2 regions of the Streptomyces sp. NPDC016309 genome follow, and region 2 is predicted to be linked to the other one. Evidence: riboswitches for the same ligand, from Rfam matches in the RefSeq annotation. Region 2 holds a riboswitch; the other holds the start of a gene.
The links. Region 2 has a riboswitch for glycine ahead of gcvT (glycine cleavage system aminomethyltransferase GcvT). Riboswitches for the same ligand answer to the same signal wherever they lie in the genome.
Positions count from the first base shown of each region.

Region 1: another riboswitch for glycine. It lies ahead of gcvP (aminomethyl-transferring glycine dehydrogenase); the one in region 2 lies ahead of gcvT (glycine cleavage system aminomethyltransferase GcvT).

Region 1 is NZ_JBIBSG010000003.1:8,079-17,951, reverse strand. Features, by position in the region: gene ACF068_RS07925 (CPBP family intramembrane glutamic endopeptidase) at 1-455, opposite strand, end outside; gene ACF068_RS07920 (glutamate-cysteine ligase family protein) at 557-2,083, opposite strand; gene ACF068_RS07915 (hypothetical protein) at 2,604-3,197, shown strand; gene ACF068_RS07910 (DUF5999 family protein) at 3,447-3,653, shown strand; gene gcvP (aminomethyl-transferring glycine dehydrogenase) at 3,713-6,598, opposite strand; glycine riboswitch at 6,782-6,881, opposite strand; gene ACF068_RS07900 (PRC-barrel domain-containing protein) at 6,997-7,362, shown strand; gene ACF068_RS07895 (DNA polymerase IV) at 7,290-8,855, opposite strand; gene ACF068_RS07890 (MerR family transcriptional regulator) at 8,916-9,581, opposite strand.
Region 2 is NZ_JBIBSG010000001.1:84,107-93,979, forward strand. Features, by position in the region: gene ACF068_RS00360 (ABC transporter substrate-binding protein) at 1-648, opposite strand, end outside; gene ACF068_RS00365 (ABC transporter permease) at 734-1,732, opposite strand; gene ACF068_RS00370 (enhanced serine sensitivity protein SseB C-terminal domain-containing protein) at 2,030-2,821, opposite strand; gene ACF068_RS00375 (enhanced serine sensitivity protein SseB) at 2,863-3,612, opposite strand; gene ACF068_RS00380 (AAA family ATPase) at 3,717-4,379, opposite strand; glycine riboswitch at 4,533-4,625, shown strand; gene gcvT (glycine cleavage system aminomethyltransferase GcvT) at 4,781-5,896, shown strand; gene gcvH (glycine cleavage system protein GcvH) at 5,955-6,332, shown strand; gene glyA (serine hydroxymethyltransferase) at 6,345-7,604, shown strand; gene ACF068_RS00400 (L-serine ammonia-lyase) at 7,765-9,135, shown strand; gene ACF068_RS00405 (CopD family protein) at 9,122-9,873, opposite strand, start outside.

The sequences.
Region 1 (9,873 bases), on a different contig from region 2:
TACTTCCACCACACCTCGGGCAGCGCCTCGGGCACCACGGTGAGGTTCGCCCCCGCCGCCCGCGCGGCCAGGTAGAAGGCGAGTCCCGCGCTGCCGATGCCGGCCGCGACCAGCGCCCCGCGCCCCAGGTCCGGCCACGGCCGGCTCCGGTCGAAACCGATGGCCCGCAGCCCCGCGCCCTCGCGGGTCAGCAGGTGCGCCACCAGCGCGACGGGCACCAGCGCGGTCGCGATCCCGAAGAGCTGCCAGGCCAGGTCCAGCCAGGGCCGCCCCGGTGCGTACGAGCCGTTGAGCGTCGCCGCCTGGTCCTTCAGCCCGCCCGGTTTCGTCAGCGACCCGATGAAGCTGATCAGCGCGGACACCCCGCTCGCCCCGAGGGAGAGGGCCAGGACGAGCACCGTCTCGGACCGCAGGGTCCGTACCCCCACGCTCTCCGCGGGAAGAGATCCAGCCACGTACGCGCACCTGCCTCGGGTCGACCGTCTGGGACGTCACAGCTTGCCCGACGGTCGCGCCGCCGACCCGGCCGGGGCCCGCGCGACGGCCTCCCCTGCCCTCAGCCCTCCAGTCGCGCCGAGGGCTCCCCGGGGAAGCCGACCGGCCAGGTGTGGACCGGGTGCCCCTGGCGCATCAGCCGGCAGTACTGCCGGGTGGTGGCGGCCAGCGCCGCCTCCCGCCCGAGCCCGGCCTCCAGCGCCCGGTGGAACGTCTCCACCTGCCAGGAGGCGCCGTTCACCCTGCGCTTGCAGCGCTCCTCGATGATCCCGAGGTAGCGCCTGCGGTCGGTGGGCTCCACTCCCCACGCGTCCAGGCCCGCGGCGGCCAGCGGCAGCAGCTCGTCCCGCACCAGCTTCACCGCCGGCACCGTGGTGACCCCGCCGCCCCGCCCCGGTCGCGGCCAGCGCAGCTCGGCCTCGATGCCGTACCGGCAGGCCGCGTCGAAGTTCGCGGCGGCGTCCTCGAAGGAGAGACGCCTCCACACCGGCCGGGCCTCCTCGGCGAGCGCGCGCACCAGGCCGTAGTAGAAGGCCGCGTTGGCGAGCACGTCGTCCACGGTCGGGCCGGCCGGCAGCACCCTGTTCTCCACGCGCAAGTGCGGCACGCCGTCCACGACCCCGTACACCGGCCGGTTCCAGCGGTAGACCGTGCCGTTGTGCAGCGCGAGTTCCGCGAGGGCCGGGACGCCGCCCTCGTCCAGGACGCGCAGCGGCTCCTCCTCGTCGCAGATCGGGAGCAGCGCGGGGAAGTACCGCACGTTCTCCTCGAACAGCTCGTACGCCGACGAGACCCACCGCTCCCCGAACCAGGTGCGCGGCCGTACGCCCTGGGCCTGGAGCTCGGGCGGGCGGGTGTCGGTGGCCTGGGTGAACAGCGGCGGGCGGGACTCGCGCCACAGCTCCCGGCCGAACAGGAACGGGGCGTTGGCCCCCACCGCGATCTGGACTGCGGCGATGGCCTGGGCCGCGTTCCACACGTCGGCGAAGCGCTCCGGGGTGACCTGGAGGTGCAGTTGCACCGAGGTGCAGGCCGCCTCCGGGACGATGGAGCTCGCGGTGCAGCTCAGCCGCTCCACGCCCTCGATGTCGAGGGTGAAGTCCTCGCCCCGCGCGGTCACTATCTCGTCGTTGAGCAGCCGGTAGCGGTCGACGTCCGAGAGGTTCGCCGACACCAGGTCGTCCTGGGCCAGCGTGGGCAGGATGCCGATCATCACGATGCCGGCGTCCACCTCCTGCGCCTTGCGGTGCGCGTACGCCAGGCCGGTGCGCAACTCCTCGGCGAGCTGGTCGAAGACGCGGCCGCCGAGCCGGTGCGGGGCGATGTTCACCTCAAGGTTGAACATTCCGAGTTCCGTCTGGAAATCCCGGCTCGCGATCCTCTCCAGCACCTCGGCATTCATCATCCGCGGCATGCCGTCGGCACCCGCCAGATTCAGCTCGATCTCCAGCCCCACGAGATTGCGTGGCCGGTCGAACCTCTTGTCGGCAAGGAGTCGCTCCAGTCCCGTCAGGCACTCCTGGAGTTTCCTGCGGTACCTCTGCCGATCGGACAGGTCGAAGCCGCCTGCCGCGATCTTCTCCCCCATCGAAGTGTCCCTCCTCGAGTGGGCGGCGCGCGGCATCCTCCGCTCGCGTCACGGACGATAATGCCCAGCCGGACTGATCTGTAACGCCCACATCGGCAGGCCGTGGACGGTAGGCTGGTTACGATGTTTGTCCGGCACATTCCGGAGGCATGAGGCAGCGGGCGGTTACCGCCTCCGGCACCGGGTCCGGGCCCGCGGGACCCGGCCGGCGGACGGTGGAAACGGCGGCGCCATTCGGCCTACCGCGTGCCGGACAACGCCGCTGGCAGTGGCCTCGGGCCCCGCGGGAAATCCACAGATACCTCGCGAATTGAAGACCCGATTCGGCCTTGTCGGCAATATCGCCGACGGCTAGCGGAAACATCGCGTGAACACGTGTCGTATAAACTCCGCGACGAGGCAGAGAGTCGAGTCCGGCCACGGCCCGTCGGCCCTCCGGCACCCTCTGACCCCGAAGCTGACACTGCCGTCCGCACCCTCCCCCGCATCACCCTGTCTCTTGACTGAGAGGCGACCCACCATGCCGCTCCATGTCTCCCCGGCCCCCGCGGCTGCCCTGCGCAGTGTCCTCGCGGCGCTCGGCTCGCCCGCCGTCCGCGAGGCCCACACCCCCGCTCTCCGGTCCGTCCAGGGACCGCTGAGCCCCGAACTCCCGCTGCCCGTCCACGTCCTGGACGTCCGCGACCAGACGGTCCCGCCCGTCGGCGCACCGCGTACCCGGCTGACCGGCTGGCGATTCCAGATCCGCAACGGCGACCGGGCGGTCGCCGCCGCGGACACCGTCCTGACGCCCGACGGCTGGGCCTTCTCCCATTTCTTCGAGGGCCCCTACCTGGTCTCGACGGAGCGGGCGCTGCGCCAGGCCGAGACGATGGCGACCCGGCACCAGCCGCGCCTGCTGTCCGTACCCGACCTGTACATGCTGACGCTGTGGCTGCACGCCGATCCGGAGGCCGACCCCGCGGCCGGCGCCCCCGCCCCCGGGGACCTGCTGGTGCCGCTCGCGCCCGCGCCCCCGGGGATCGCCTCGCACCTGCCGTACCGGGTCGCCGACCTGCTGCCCGTGCTGACCCTGCGACTGGTGCCGCCTCCGTTGCTGGAGTCAACGGCGTGACATCACCCCGGTCCGATCGGACTAGCCCGCTGGGGCCATGCCGAACCACCCGAAGGGACAGTGGGGTTGAGCTGAACCATCCACGCGGGTGACACGTCATTAAGCAGTAGGAAGCGCTGCCGCGAAATCCCTGCGGATTGACGCCCGTGGGGCAACACTGGGAACGGACCGACCGACAAACGGGGGGCGGCCATGAACACCGCATCGAGCCGCAGGACACACACCACACCGCAGCGAAAGAACCGACCCATGTGCCAGCACCAGCCAGCCTGTCCGACCGCCGACTCCGCCGACAGGGAGGCGGCCCGCCTGGTGGCCCACCACCCGGAACAGGGCTGGAGCCTGCTGTGCAACGGCGTCCTGCTCTTCGAGGACACCGGTGAACTGCTGCCGGACGGCAAGATCATCGCGCCGCACCGGCCGCTGAGCGCCGCGAAGGTCGTGACCGCCGCCTGAGGCACCGCACGACGAAGGGCCGGTACGGGAAACCCCGTACCGGCCCTTCGTCATGGCGGTCAGTTGTCGTACTCGTCCAGCGGCGGGCAGGAGCAGACCAGGTTGCGGTCGCCGAACGCGCCGTCGATACGGCGCACCGGCGGCCAGTACTTGTCCGCGGCGGAGACACCGGCCGGGAAGACGGCCTCCTCACGGCTGTACGCGTGCGTCCACTCGCCGCCCAGCGCCGCCGCGGTGTGCGGGGCGTTGCGCAGCGGGTTGTCCTCGGCGGGCCACTCGCCCGACCCGACCTTCTCGATCTCCGCGCGGATCGCGATCATCGTGTCGCAGAACCGGTCGAGCTCGGCGAGGTCCTCGCTCTCGGTCGGCTCGATCATCAGGGTGCCGGCCACCGGGAACGACATGGTCGGCGCGTGGAAGCCGTAGTCGATCAGCCGCTTGGCGATGTCGTCGACGCTGACGCCGGTCGCCTTGGAGATCGGCCGCAGGTCCACGATGCACTCGTGCGCCACCAGCCCGGCCGGGCCGGTGTACAGCACCGGGTAGTGCGGCTCCAGGCGCTTGGCGATGTAGTTGGCGGCCAGCACGGCCACCTGCGTCGCCCGCTTCAGGCCCTCGCCGCCCATGAGGCGGACGTACGCCCAGGAGATCGGCAGGATGCCGGCCGAACCCCACGGCGCCGCCGAGATGGGGCCGACGCCGGTCTCCGGACCCGCGGCGGGCTGGAGCGGGTGGTTGGGCAGGTACGGGGCGAGGTGCGCCCGGACGCCGACCGGACCGACACCGGGGCCGCCACCGCCGTGCGGGATGCAGAACGTCTTGTGCAGGTTGAGGTGCGAGACGTCGCCGCCGAAGTGGCCCGGCTTGGCGAGGCCCACCAGCGCGTTGAGGTTGGCGCCGTCGACGTACACCTGGCCGCCGGCCTCGTGGACCTGGGCGCAGATGTCCGCGACGTGCTCCTCGAACACGCCGTGCGTGGACGGGTAGGTGATCATCAGTACGGACAGCTCGTCGCGGTACTGCTCGATCTTGGCGCGCAGGTCCTCGACGTCGATCTCGCCGTCGTCGGCGGTCTTGACGACCACGACCTTCATCCCGGCCATCACGGCGCTGGCGGCGTTGGTGCCGTGCGCGGACGAGGGGATCAGGCAGACCGTGCGCCGGGTGTCGCCGTTGGCGCGGTGGTAGGCGCGGACGGCGAGCAGACCGGCCAGCTCGCCCTGCGAACCCGCGTTGGGCTGGATGGAGACCTTGTCGTAGCCGGTGACCTCGGCGAGACGCTCCTCCAGCTCCTGGATCAGGGTCAGGTAGCCCTGCGCCTGGTCGACCGGCGCGAAGGGGTGCATCTGGCCGAACTCGGTCCAGGTCACCGGCTCCATCTCGGTGGTCGCGTTCAGCTTCATGGTGCAGGAGCCGAGCGGGATCATGCCGCGGTCCAGCGCGTAGTCACGGTCGGCGAGCTTGCGCAGGTAGCGCAGCATCGCGGTCTCGGACCGGTGCGCGTGGAAGACCGGGTGGGTGAGGTACGCGTCGGAGCGCAGGCGCTCCGCCGGCAGCACGTCCGCGGTGGCGGAGTCCAGCACCTCGATGTCGCCGGACACGCCGAAGGCGTCCCACACGGCGGCGAGCTGGGCGCGGCCGGTGGTCTCGTCACAGGCGGCGGAGACGTGGTCGGCGTCGACGAGACGGAGGTTGACCCCGTTCTCGCGGGCGGCGGCGACGACGTCGGCGGCCCGGCCCGGAACCCGGGCGGTGACCGTGTCGAAGAACGTGCCGTGGACGACCTCGACACCGCCCGCACGCATGCCCTCGGCGAGGAGCGCCGCGTACCGGTTGACGCGCTGGGCGATCTGCTTCAGCCCGTCGGGGCCGTGGTAGACCGCGTACATGCCGGCCATGACGGCGAGCAGCACCTGGGCGGTGCAGATGTTGCTGGTGGCCTTCTCGCGGCGGATGTGCTGCTCACGGGTCTGGAGGGCCAGGCGGTACGCCTTGTTGCCGTCCGCGTCGACGGAGACGCCGACGAGCCGGCCGGGCAGGCTGCGGGCGAAGGTCTCGCGCACGGCCATGTAGCCGGCGTGCGGGCCGCCGAAGCCCATCGGCACACCGAAGCGCTGGGTGGTGCCCACGGCGATGTCGGCGCCGAGCTCACCGGGCGAGGTGAGGAGGGTCAGCGCCAGCAGGTCGGCGGCGACCGTGACGATCGCGCCCAGCTCGTGCGCCCGGTCGATGATGGGCTTGATGTCCCGTACGGCACCGGAGGCGCCCGGGTACTGGAGCAGGACGCCGAAGACACCGCGCTCGGCGACCTCGGCCGGGATGCCCTCGCTCACGTCGGCGACGACGACCTCGACGCCGGTCGGCTCGGCGCGGGTCTCGATGACGGCGATGGTCTGCGGCAGGGCGTCGGCGTCGACCAGGAAGACGCCGTTCTTGACCTTGCCGACGCGGCGGGCCAGCGACATGGCCTCGGCGGCGGCGGTGCCCTCGTCGAGCAGCGAGGCGCCGGAGGTGGGCAGCCCCGTCAGGTCGGCGACCACGGTCTGGAAGTTGAGCAGCGCCTCCAGGCGGCCCTGCGAGATCTCCGGCTGGTACGGGGTGTACGCGGTGTACCAGGCCGGGTTCTCCATGACGTTGCGGAGGACGACCGGCGGGGTGAAGGTGCCGTGGTAGCCGAGGCCGATCATGGGCGCCAGGACCTGGTTGCGGTCGGCGAGCGAGCGCAGCTCGGCCAGGACCTCGGCCTCGGTGCGCGCGGCGGGCAGCCCCAGCGCCTCGGCGCTCTTGATCACATCCGGCACCGCGGCAGCCGTGAGCTCGTCGAGCGAACCGTAGCCGACCTGCGCGAGCATCTTGGCTTGGGCCTCTTCGTCGGGCCCGATGTGCCGCTGCTCGAACGGGATGCCCTGTTCGAGTGCGGAGAGCGGAATGCGGTTGGCGGTCATTGGCGGAGGCCTCCTGGTCGATACGACCTGCGAGGGGCACCACGGCGCGGGTGCCCGGACGGCCTCCCCCTCTGTCATCTCAACCTGAGAGCTTCACCGGACCTCCCCATGGCGGGGCGGGCCGGCTTTCACCGTCGGTGAGAGCGGATGCCGTCCGACGCCCGCCCTGCTTTCCAGAGTGACCTCGTCCGTGCGGTACCGGGTGCCTGAGAGATTCCGGGGAGGATTTGCTCCTTCGGCGCCTCCGAAAGGTTTCTCCGGAGGACTCTCCCGCACGGGGTCAGCGGCCGTCTGCCAGCCTACCAGCGCGGTCCCGGCCCGATCCCTCGAGTGGCCGACGTCACCGAAGTGCACTTTCGTAGTGTTGACAGAGCCGGTTGCGACCCGTTGGAGGGACCGTGCAGACCGATATCGATCCGCGCAGCCTGATCGGCCGCAAGGCCTTCGATCGCAACGGCCACAAGATCGGCACCGTCGACGAGGTCTACCTGGACGACGCGACGGGCGCACCGGAGTGGGCCGCCGTCCGCACGGGCCTGTTCAGCCGGGACGCCTTCGTGCCCCTGGACCCCAGCGAGCTGGCCGAGGACGGTCTGCACGTCCCCTTCGACCGCGGCCTGATCAAGGACGCTCCGGACTTCGGCGTGGGCCGGCACCTGTCGCCGGAGCAGGAGCTCCAGCTCTACCACCACTACGGGCTCGCGCTCCCGCCGCCGCCGTCCACGGACCGCGACTTCGGCAAGGTCGCCGGCCAGGAGGACTGACCCGCCACGAGCGGCAGCGGGTCCGACGGCTCCAGGTCCGGGTCGTCGGACCGGAACGTGCGCACCCGCCCGGGCGCCGACCCGGGTTCCTCGAACCGCACGGTCACCCGGCCCAGCCCGCTGCCCTGCACCCAGCCCGCGCCGTACGCGGCGTGCCGCACGTCCTGGCCCGCCGACCACCGCCGCGCCTCCGGCTCCGCCGCACCCGGCTCCCCCGCCGCGGCGCCCGCACCCGGCAGCGGGGCCCCCGCGGCCGTCCCGCCGGCCACCGCCCCGGGAGCAGGCGGCCCCTCGCCGTGCGTGCCCCCGCCGCCGGCGCCCGCCGCGCCGGAACCGGTGGCGTCCGCGCCCACCGCCGCCACGCGCTCCGCGGCCCCGCCCTCCGACGGCCCCGGCTGCCCCTCCGCGGCCGCCCGCTCCGCCGCGGCCTGGGCGAACAGGTCCTCCTGCGTGTAGTCCGCCAGCCCCGTGACCCCGACGCCCAGCAGCCGCACCCCGCCCGTGGTGTCCACCGCGTCCAGCAGCCGCGCCGCGGCCTCGCGCACCACCACGGGGTCGTCCGTCGGGCCGCGCAATGTCTCCGACCGGGTCAGCGTGGAGAAGTCGTACCTCCGCACCTTGAGCACCACCGTCCGCCCCGACCGGCCCGCGCCGCGCAGCCGCCGCACGCACCGCTCGGCCAGCCGCTCCACCTCCGTCCGCACCCGCACCCGGTCGTGCAGGTCCACGTCGAAGGTGTCCTCCACGGACACGGACTTGGCGTCCCGCTCCGCCACCACCGGCCGGTCGTCGTATCCCATGGCCATCCGGTACAGCGACTCCCCGTGCGCCTTCCCCAGCAGCCGTACCAGCTCGTCCTCGCCCGCCGCCGCCAGGTCCGCCACCGTCGTCATCCCCGCCCGCCGCAGGTGCTCCCCGGTGGCGGGCCCCACCCCCGGCAGGATCCGCACCGACTTGGGGTCCAGCAGTTCGCGCTCCGTCCCGGGCTCGATCAGCACCAGCCCGTCCGGCTTGGCCTCCTCCGAGGCGATCTTCGCGATCATCTTGGAGCCGGCCAGCCCGACGGAGCCGGTCAGTCCGGTCACCGCGCGGATGTCCCTGCGCAGCCGCTCACCGGCCTCCCGGGCCGTCTGCGCGTCATGGGCCGAGCCACCGGCCTCCAGGTCTACGAAGGCCTCGTCGAGGCTCAGCGGCTCCACCAGGGGCGACAGCCCCCGCAGCAGTTCCATGACCTGGTCGCTCACCGAGCGGTAGAGCGAGAAGCGCGGCACCAGGTACGCGGCGTTCGGCGCCAGCCGCCGCGCCTGCGCCATCGGCATCGCCGAATGGACCCCGAACCGCCGCGCCTCGTACGACGCGGTGGCGACGACCCCGCGCGGTCCCAGCCCGCCGACCACCACCGGCTTGCCGCGCAGACTCGGCTTCGCCGCCTGCTCGGCGGCCGCGAAGAAGGCATCCATGTCCAGATGCAGGATCGTCGGCGCGGCTCTCACACCACTGATGCTGCCGCACACCACTGACAATCGCCCGCACACCCGTGCGGAACGCGGCGGTCAGACGGCCCGGTCGCGACGCCTGCGCGCCAGTTCGTCGGAGGGGTTGTGCCGCACCAGGGTCTCGCCGGTGTCGACGCGCTCCCCGTGGAGCTGCGACAGCGCCGCCTCCACGTCCCGCCACACCACGCCCACGGCGATCCCGAAGACGCCCTGGCCGCCCTGGAGCAGATCGACGACCTCGTCCGGCGAGGAGCACTCGTAGACGGTGGCGCCGTCGCTCATGAGCGTCATGCGCTCCAGGTCGCCGACGTCCCGGGCGCGCAGGTGCTGCACGGCCGCGCGGATGTTCTGGAGGGCGACCCCCGTGTCCAGGAACCGCTTGACGATCTTGAGGACGACCACGTCCCGGAAGCTGTAGAGCCGCTGGGTGCCGGATCCGTACGCGGGCCGCACGCTCGGCTCCACCAGCCCAGTACGGGCCCAGTAGTCGAGCTGCCGGTACGTGATGCCCGCGGCCGCGCACGCGGTGGGGCCCCGGTAGCCGATCGTTTCCGGGGCCTCGTCGGCCCCTTCGCCCGGGTCTGCCGCCACGGCGTCGGCACCCGCGCCACCGGCCACTCCCGCCGGGAACCGGTCGGCCGTGCTCCCGTAGAGCGGATACGGCCCGCTCGTCCCCAGACTTCGTCCGGGGAGGCCCCCAGTCGCACCGTCGCCGCTGCTCATCACGCCGACCCTCCGTCCTTGACCTGCCATCTCGACGGTAGGCAGTCGCCAGGGGTGCGTCAACGATCGCCACACTCGGCACGCCGAGTGATAATCACCCTGAGAGTGGTTTCTCGTATCCCGAATACGGGTAGAGATGGCCGAATGGGCGGAAAGCCCTCACCTCGGACCCCGATCGGCGCTCCCCGGACCACCCCGCGAACGTCCGTTCGCGGACGGCGGGCGACGCGCAGGGCCGACCCCGACGGCCCCTCGGCGGGCATCCCCCCGAGGGCCGCACCACCGGCAGGAC
Region 2 (9,873 bases):
GGTCTGCGGGGCGCTGACCAGGTAGTCGAAGTCCGCGAAGGGCTTGTTGAGCTTGAAGACGATGGTGTGGTCGTCCGGGGTCTGGATGGAGGCCAGACCCTTCTCGCTCTTGTCCTTGTACGGGCCCTTGTACTTGGCGGGGTCGTCGAGGAGCTGCTGGAAGTAGTTGGGGCCCAGCGACAGCACGTCACGGGCGAAGTTGGAGCGCTCGACCGCGTACTTGACGTCCTTGGCGGTGATCGGCGTGCCGTCGTCGTACTTGAGACCCTTGCGGATCTTGTACGTCCAGGTCTTGCCGCCGTCGCTGGGGACGCCCATGCTCTCGGCGAGGTCGGGGACCAGCTCGTTGCCCTTCTCCCCGGGGGCCGGCTTGAAGGTCGTCAGCGGACGCGCGTAAAGGCGGCTGAAGTTGTAGATGAAGGCGTAGTACGTGTTGCCCGGGTCGAACGACTCGGGGGCGTCGGCCATCGCGTAGGTGACCGTGCCGCCCTTCTTGTCCGAGGCGTTGACGACACCGGTCGTCGCGGCGTTCGCCTTGGCGTTGCCCTTGTTGCCGTCCGAGCCGCCGTCGTCCGCCTTGCTGCAGCCCGCGAGAAGCAGGCTGGCACTGCTGACGACCGCGAGAGCGGCCACTGCTGACCTTCGCATTTTCGTCGAACTCCCCTTTGTATTCGGAAAATTGCCGGTACGTTCCCGGCCGGTTGCGCGGCCGCCGCGGATGACGTGGCAGACGTCAGCGGCTGCGCGGGTCGAGAGCGTCCCGGAGGCCATCACCGAGCAGGTTGAAGGCCAGTACGGTGATGAAGATCGCGAGGCCGGGGACGAGCATGTACTGCGGATCGACTTCGAAGAAGTTGACCGCGTCCCTCAGCATGCCGCCCCACGAGGCCTGCGGTGGCTGGATCCCGACGCCGAGGAAGCTGAGCGACGCCTCGAAGATGATGTTGGTCGGAATGAGCAGGGTCGCGTAGACGGTGATCGGTCCCACGAGGTTCGGCAGCAGCTCGCGGAAGAGGATGTACGGGCCGCGGGCCCCCATCCCGCGCGAGGCGTCGATGAACTCGCGCTCGCGCAGGGCCAGGGTCTGGCCGCGCACGATACGCGCCATGTAGGGCCAGTTGAAGAACCCGATGACGAAGATCAGCACGCTGATGTGCAGCGGCAGGCCCTCCAGACCGAAGGCACCGCCCTGGAGCGTCGCCGAGATGGCGATGGCGAACAGCAGCAGCGGGAAGGCCAGGAAGGTGTCCATCAGCCGGCTGACGAAGGTGTCCACGCGGCCGCCGTAGTACCCGGCGATCAGGCCGAGCACCACGCCGATGACGTTGGACAGGATCGTCGCGCCGAAGGCGACGACCAGCGAGACCCAGGAGCCCTCCAGGATCCGGGCGAGGATGTCGCGGCCGAACTTCGGGTCGACGCCCAGCGGGTGGTCCACGCTCATCCCGCCGAGACCGCCCTTGGGGAGGGAGGTGTTGGGGTCGAGCAGGTCCTGCTGGAAGGCGTTCGGGTCCAGCCCCAGCACCGACTGGATCGGGCGGGAGAGGACGGCGATCAGGATGAGCAGGACGACGACGATCCCGCCGGTCACCGCCAGCTTGTCCCGCTTGAAGCGGGTCCAGGCGATCTGACCGAGTGAACGACCTTCGATCTGCTTGGACTTGACGCCTTCAAGTACGGCCTCAGGCGCTGCCTCGGCCTGCGATCCGGTGGTCTCCATGGGTGCGGTCATCGTCCCTCGTGCTCGCCCGTGCCGACGGTCGCCGACAGTGCTCGACGAACCGCCCGGGTCTGCGGCGCGGTCCGTTCAGGGGGTGCGGAAATGCGCTGCACGCATGTGCGACGTCCCCTGGTTGGGGGGAGTCTTCAATGGGTTCACGATCACCCGCCAGACCTCACCGGGAATGTTTGCGCAACCGTGATGCGGGTCGTCGGCTTCCGTTATGCGGACGGGAAGATCGCCTCAGCGGACCAACTCGGCCGCTACTCCACCGAAACGGACACCGGGTCGCGGCCCGCTCGGGACGTGTCAGGAGCGGGGCGGGTAGCCGTACCCCGTGCCCGGGACCATGGGGGCGGTGGCGTGCGCCTCCCGGTCGTAGAAGGGGCGGGCGTTGGCCCGCAGCCACATCGTCACCGGGTCGTACTCGTCGGACATGGCGACCGTGGAGACGGGCAGGCCGTCGGGGACGGCGGTCACGGACTGCTGCATCATCGCGCGCACCGCGTCGACGGACGCCTGGCCGGTGTCGTACAGGTCGAGGCCGATGGCGAGGTACGGGGTGCCGAGGGCCGGCTGGACCCAGGCGCGGCGCAGCGAGCGGACGGCGGGGGTGCGGTGGGCGTTCTGGGTGAGCAGGGCGTAGAACTGCGGGATCTGGATGCCGGGTTCGGACAGTTTGAGCGGTCCGGCGGGCATCCGGTCCAGGCCGGTGGCGATGCGGCGCAGGTCGGGCCACGGGATGCCGACGCCGCCGCCGGGCGCGTGCGGGTTGAGCCAGATGCCCCAGCGGTCGGGGTAGAGGGCGCGGGCGATGTCGCGGCCGCCGATGACCTCGTGGGCGCGGTTCCAGCCGGAGACGGCGAGCTCCTGCGCGGAGGTGACGCACGGGGCGTACCCGAGGCCGTCGACCTCCATGTTGCCGTACTGGGCGTCGGAGGAGCCCGCGTGGCCGTGCCAGAGCAGCATCCACAGCCGGCCCTCGGCCAGGGCGTGCAGCAGCGCCTCGTACGTGTCGTAGCGCCCGGGCGTGACCTCGCCCAGCAGGTGCTCGACCTGTCCGGCGGCCGCTCCGGCCGCCGCGGTGCCTGACGCGCTCACCCTGGGTCCCGCCCCTCTTCCGTCCACCCGACCAGACCAGCTTATGCGTGCCCGCGCCGGTAGAAGGGCCGCACCTTCTCCAGCATCCAGTCGCCGACCGGGTCCTGGGCGACGTCGAGCAGGACCATGTTGACCGGCCAGGGCACCGCCGTGGGGCCGACGCGGCCCAGTGCCCGGCCCAGGGCGTCCATCGGTACGGTGCGGTCGGCACCCTCCCAGGAGGAGAGCTGTACGCCGATGAACAGGGTCGGGCTGTCGCCCTCGATGCTGGCGAGGCAGCGGCGGGCGGTCAGGACGGTGGCGGTGGCGTCGAACTCGGCGGCCGCGGCGGACAGGAAGTCCACCGGGTCCTCCTGCCAGTCCGGCTCGAACAGCCGCACCCGGGCGCCGCTCGCGGGGCCGTCCAGCGGGGTGCGGCCGGTCCGGCAGAGCTCGGCGACGGCGGGCGGGGGCAGCGGGGCGCCGACGGCACCGCCCGGATTCACGGCGATGCCGAGCTGCGGGGGCAGGCCGCGCGCGAACTCGACGGCCGGGGCGACGGCGTACGGCATGTGGGCGCCGACGCAGTGGGTGAACTGTGCCAGGGAGCTGAAGACCGGGACGTAGGGGAGGCCGTCGATCTCCAGGGTGGGCAGGTCGAGGCTGGGGCTGTCGGGGGCGCCGCCGTTGGGCAGGGGCACCCATATGTCGCTGCGGCCCAGCACCTCGACGAGGCGGCCGCCGGCCGCGGGGTTGCCGAGCGAGGCGGCGAGCACCTCTTCGAGCTCGTTGCCCGGCCATGCAGTGTCCACTGGTGTTCCTGGTCCTTCCCGCGCGTGCCTGTCGCTGCCCGCAGCACCCTAACGCGGGGCCCGCCGGAGCGCGTCGGCCGCTGGGGGTGCCGGAGCGCGCGGGGTCAGGAGAAGGTGACGCGGGTGAGCGCGGACGCCGCCGGCCGGTCGAGCAGGACGGCCGAGGCGCAGCCGCGCGGCACGACGCCCCGCTCGGCGTCCCGGACCAGCCGGCCCACCGCCGCGCGGTGCCGCCGGAAGGCGTACCCGGACACCCCGCGGCCGCGCTCCCGCTGGCCCTGGCGGGCGGTGCCGGGCGGGACGTCCAGCAGGAGCAGGTGCAGGGCCCGGCCGCGCCGGGCCGCCTCGCGGGCCAGCCAGCGGCGCACCCAGGCCTGCGTGCCGCAGTCGTGGACGACGGCGGCGGCGCCGGAGCGCAGCACCCGCCACAGCCCCGCGTAGTGGGCGAACCGGACGAGGGGGCGGTAGACCGCGTACGGCAGGAAGCCGGGCACCCGGCGCTCCCAGCGCTCGCGGGTGTCCTGCGAGTCGATGCCGCAGCCCGGGGCCGTCCGGGCGATCAGCGTGGACTTCCCGCTGCCCGGCAGGCCGGAGACGACCACCAGGTCGCCGGGGGCGAAGGCCAGGGTCCGGGGGAGCCGGCCGTCGCGGTCCCGCAGGTCGCGCACCACCGGCGGGGCGGCGGCCGCCGCACGGCCCCGCGCGGGCAGGCCCGGCTGAGCGGGTACGCCCGTCGTCGCGTACCCACCGGTCCGCTGCAACGTCATCGCTTCTCCCCCTGCTGGGTCGGCTGACCCGACCCTTGCCCAAGAAGTGTAAAGAAGGGGTAATAAGGCACAAGCGATTTGCCGTCGCCGGACCGCGTGCAATGATGTGCGCGCCGACGCACACCGTTGCGCCACAACCGCATACCGGCCGCTTGAATCCGCGCGGGAGAGTTCCGGGTCCCGCCCGGGCGCCGAAGGAGCAAGTTCCTCCCTTGAATCTCTCAGGCCCCGTACCGCGTGGATGAGGCAGATCTGAAAAGCGGGCCGCCGCGGCGGCTCCACCCAAGGTGCAAGCCGAGGGCCGTCCCCGTACGGTCACGGTGAACCTCTCAGGTTCCGATGACAGATGGGGAGGATCGTCTTCGAGCCATGCCCGTCCTGGGACCTGGGAGCCACATCACATGAGCACTGCCCCCCGCCTGACCGCCCTCGATGCCGTGCATCGTGCGCTGGGCGCGACCATGACCGACTTCGCGGGCTGGGACATGCCGCTGCGGTACGGGAGCGAGCGCGACGAGCACAACGCCGTCCGCACCAAGGCCGGACTCTTCGACCTCTCCCACATGGGTGAGATCACCGTCACCGGGCCGCAGGCCGCGGACCTGCTGGACTTCGCGCTCGTCGGCAACATCGGCAGCGTCGGCACCGGCCGCGCCCGCTACACGATGATCTGCCAGGAGGACGGCGGGATCCTCGACGACCTGATCGTGTACCGGCTCGGCGAGACCGAGTACATGGTGGTCGCCAACGCCTCCAACGCGCAGGTCGTCCTCGACGCGCTCACCGCCCGTGCCGCCGGCTTCGACGCCGTGGTGCGCGACGACCGGGACGCCTACGCGCTGCTGGCCGTCCAGGGTCCGGAGTCCCCCGGCATCCTGAAGTCGCTCACCGACGCCGACCTGGACGGGCTGAAGTACTACGCGGGCCTGCCCGGCACCGTGGCGGGCGTGCCCGCGCTGATCGCCCGTACCGGCTACACGGGCGAGGACGGCTTCGAGCTGTTCGTGGAGCCGCGGTACGCGGAGGAGCTGTGGCAGGCGCTGACGGCGGCGGGGGCCGGGGTCGGCCTGATCCCGTGCGGGCTGTCCTGCCGCGACACGCTGCGCCTGGAGGCGGGCATGCCGCTGTACGGGCACGAGCTGACGACCTCCCTGACCCCGTTCGACGCGGGCCTGGGCCGGGTGGTCAAGTTCGAGAAGGAGGGCGACTTCGTGGGCCGCGAGGCCCTGACGGCCGCCGCCGAGCGGGCGCAGATCGCCCCGCCGCGCACACTGGTCGGCCTGGTCGCCCAGGGCCGCCGGGTGCCGCGCGCCGGGATGTCCGTGGTGGCGGACGGCACGGTGATCGGCGAGGTCACCTCGGGTGCCCCGTCGCCGACGCTGGGCAAGCCGATCGCCATGGCCTACGTGGACGCGGCGCACGCCGCGCCGGGCACCGAGGGCGTCGGTGTCGACATCCGCGGTACCCATGAGCCGTACGAGGTCGTGGCGCTGCCGTTCTACAAGCGCCAGAAGTGACCACCCGCACCACCACCCCGTTCACCAGCACTCCCCCGCGTACAGGAGAATCCCAGTCATGAGCAACCCCCAGCAGCTGCGCTACAGCAAGGAGCACGAGTGGCTGTCGGCCGCCGAGGACGGCGTGTCGGCGGTCGGCATCACGGAGCACGCGGCGAACGCCCTCGGCGACGTCGTGTACGTCCAGCTCCCGGCGGTCGGTGACACGGTGACCGCGGGCGAGACCTGTGGTGAGCTGGAGTCGACCAAGTCCGTCAGCGACCTGTACTCCCCGGTGACCGGCGAGGTCGTCGAGGCCAACCAGGACGTCGTCGACGACCCGTCGCTGGTGAACACCGCCCCGTTCGAGGGCGGCTGGCTGTTCAAGGTACGCGTCGCGGAGGAGCCGAAGGACCTGCTCACCGCCGACGAGTACACCGAGTTCTCCGGCAGCTAAGGACCTTCCCCGATGTCGCTTCTGAACACCCCTCTCCACGAGCTGGACCCGGACGTCGCCGCCGCCGTCGACGCCGAGCTCCACCGGCAGCAGTCCACCCTCGAGATGATCGCCTCGGAGAACTTCGCTCCGGTCGCGGTCATGGAGGCCCAGGGCTCCGTCCTGACCAACAAGTACGCCGAGGGCTACCCCGGCCGCCGCTACTACGGCGGCTGCGAGCACGTCGACGTGGTCGAGCAGATCGCCATCGACCGCATCAAGGCCCTCTTCGGCGCCGAGCACGCCAACGTCCAGCCGCACTCGGGCGCCCAGGCGAACGCCGCTGCGATGTTCGCCCTGCTCAAGCCGGGTGACACGATCATGGGCCTGAACCTCGCCCACGGCGGTCACCTGACCCACGGCATGAAGATCAACTTCTCCGGGAAGCTCTACAACGTGGTCGCGTACCACGTCGACGACGCTACCGGCCAGGTCGACATGGCCGAGGTCGAGAAGCTCGCCAAGGAGCACAAGCCGAAGCTGATCGTCGCCGGCTGGTCCGCCTACCCGCGCCAGCTCGACTTCGCCGCCTTCCGCCGGGTGGCGGACGAGGTCGGCGCGTACCTGATGGTCGACATGGCCCACTTCGCGGGTCTGGTCGCCGCCGGTCTGCACCCCAACCCGGTGCCGCACGCCCATGTGGTCACCACCACGACCCACAAGACGCTGGGCGGCCCGCGCGGTGGCGTGATCCTGTCCACGGCCGAGCTCGCCAAGAAGATCAACTCCGCGGTCTTCCCCGGTCAGCAGGGCGGTCCGCTGGAGCACGTGATCGCCGCCAAGGCGGTCTCGTTCAAGGTCGCGGCGAGCGAGGACTTCAAGGAGCGCCAGCAGCGCACCCTGGACGGCGCCCGCATCCTGGCCGAGCGCCTGATCAGGGACGACGTCAAGGAGCACGGCGTCTCCGTGCTGTCCGGCGGCACCGACGTCCACCTGGTGCTGGTCGACCTGCGCAACAGCGAGCTGGACGGCCAGCAGGCCGAGGACCGGCTCCACGAGGTCGGCATCACGGTCAACCGCAACGCGATCCCGAACGACCCGCGGCCCCCGATGGTCACCTCGGGCCTGCGGATCGGCACCCCGGCGCTGGCCACCCGCGGCTTCCAGGCCGAGGACTTCACCGAGGTCGCCGACATCATCGCCGAGGCGCTGAAGCCGGCCTACGACGCGGACGCGCTCAAGGCCCGGGTCTCGGCCCTCGCCGCGAAGCACCCGCTTTACCCTGGTCTGTAGCCCGTACGGCGTTACGTACGTAACAGACTGATCTGCGGGGCACCGCGCACACTGGACAGTGAGTGCGGTGCCCCGTCTCTTGCCCCGCTCTTCGCCCCACCCCCGTTGTCCCTGCACCACCCCGGCAGACAGCGACGTCTTCCCACCAAGGAGTACCCCCGTGGCCATCTCGGTCTTCGACCTGTTCTCGATCGGCATCGGCCCGTCCAGCTCCCACACGGTGGGCCCCATGCGGGCCGCCCGGATGTTCGCCCGCCGCCTGAAGAACGAGGGCCTGCTGGCCCCCACCGCCTCGATACGCGCCGAGCTGTACGGCTCGCTGGGCGCGACCGGCCACGGCCACGGCACCCCCAAGGCCGTCCTGCTCGGCCTGGAGGGCGACTCGCCCCGCACGGTCGACGTGGAGAGCGCCGACGACAAGGTCGAGCGGATCAAGGCCGACAAGCGCATCAACCTGCTGGGCGCCCACGAGATCGGCTTCGACTTCGACGAGGACCTGGTGCTGCACCGCCGCAAGGCGCTGCCGTACCACGCCAACGGCATGACCCTGTGGGCGTACGACGCCGACGGCGCCACGCTGCTGGAGAAGACGTACTACTCGGTCGGTGGCGGGTTCGTCGTGGACGAGGACGCGGTGGCGGGCGAGAACCCGATCGTCCCCGACGACACCGCGCTGAAGTACCCCTTCCGCACCGGTGACGAGCTGCTGCGCCTGACCAAGGAGACCGGCCTGTCGATCTCCGCGCTGATGCTGGAGAACGAGAAGGCCTGGCGCACGGAGGCCGAGATCCGCGAGGGCCTCCTGGAGATCTGGCGCGTGATGCGGGCGTGCGTGGACCGCGGCATGTCCCGCGAGGGCATCCTGCCGGGCGGCCTGAAGGTCCGCCGCCGCGCCGCGAACACCGCCCGCAAGCTGCGCTCCGAGGGCGACCCGCAGGCCCTCGCCATGGAGTGGATCACCCTCTACGCGATGGCGGTGAACGAGGAGAACGCCGCGGGCGGCCGGGTCGTCACCGCACCGACCAACGGGGCCGCCGGCATCATCCCCGCGGTCCTGCACTACTACATGAACTTCGTGCCCGGCGCCGACGAGGAGGGCGTGGTCCGCTTCCTGCTCGCCGCGGGCGCGATCGGCATGCTCTTCAAGGAGAACGCCTCCATCTCGGGCGCCGAGGTCGGCTGCCAGGGCGAGGTCGGATCGGCCTGCTCCATGGCGGCGGGCGCCCTCGCCGAGGTGCTGGGCGGCAGCCCGGAGCAGGTGGAGAACGCCGCCGAGATCGGCATGGAGCACAACCTCGGCCTGACCTGCGACCCGGTGGGCGGACTGGTCCAGATCCCGTGCATCGAGCGCAACGGCATGGCGGCGGTCAAGGCCGTCACGGCCGCCCGCATGGCGATGCGCGGCGACGGCAGCCACAAGGTCTCCCTGGACAAGGTCATCAAGACCATGAAGGAGACGGGCGCCGACATGAGCGTGAAGTACAAGGAGACCGCGCGCGGCGGCCTCGCGGTGAACATCATCGAATGCTGAGGCGCGTGCTCACCCAGTGAGGGTCGGGCACCACCGTCAGGAGCGCCGACACCACGACGACCCCCGCCAGCACCGCCAGCTCGGTGCGGGCGGGGGTCGTCGCGTCCCCGCCCCGGCGCAGGCGGCCCCGGGCGGTCAGCGCCAGCGCGCTGGCCACGGCGACCAGCGCCAGCTTGGCCAGCAGCAGCCTGCCGTACGCCGAGGTGACCACCACGTCGGCGGGCAGGCGGCGCAGCGCCGAGCAGGTGCCGGTGACGGCGAGCGCGGCGTACGGCCAGAGGGCGAGCCGGGCGTAGCGCCGCAGGATCTCCCTCGCCCCGCCGCGCAGCCGCACCACGCGCAGCGCGTACAGCAGCCCGCCCGCCCACAGGGAGGCGGCCGTCAGGTGCACCACCGTGAGGGCGGTGCCGAGCTCCGGGGTGTACGGCTCGGGGTGCGCGCGCAGCGCCTCCGCCCCGACGACCAGGGCGAGCGGGCCGGCCGCCCAGCCGGGCCGCCCCAGCGCGACGCACCCGGCGGCCAGGGCGAAGCCGTTGGCCATGGCCAGCAGCAGCCCGCCGTCCCTGGTGCCGTAGGTGGCGGTGAGGTCCAGGTCGCTGATCCGCGCCAGCAGGACGATCTGCCCGGCGGACGCGGCGGCCCCGCCGAGAGCGGCCCACAGGGCCCACGGGCGGGGCACGCGGCCGGGCCCGGCGAGCCGGGCGCCGGCGAGTTCGCCGAGGTGCAGGGCGAGGGCGG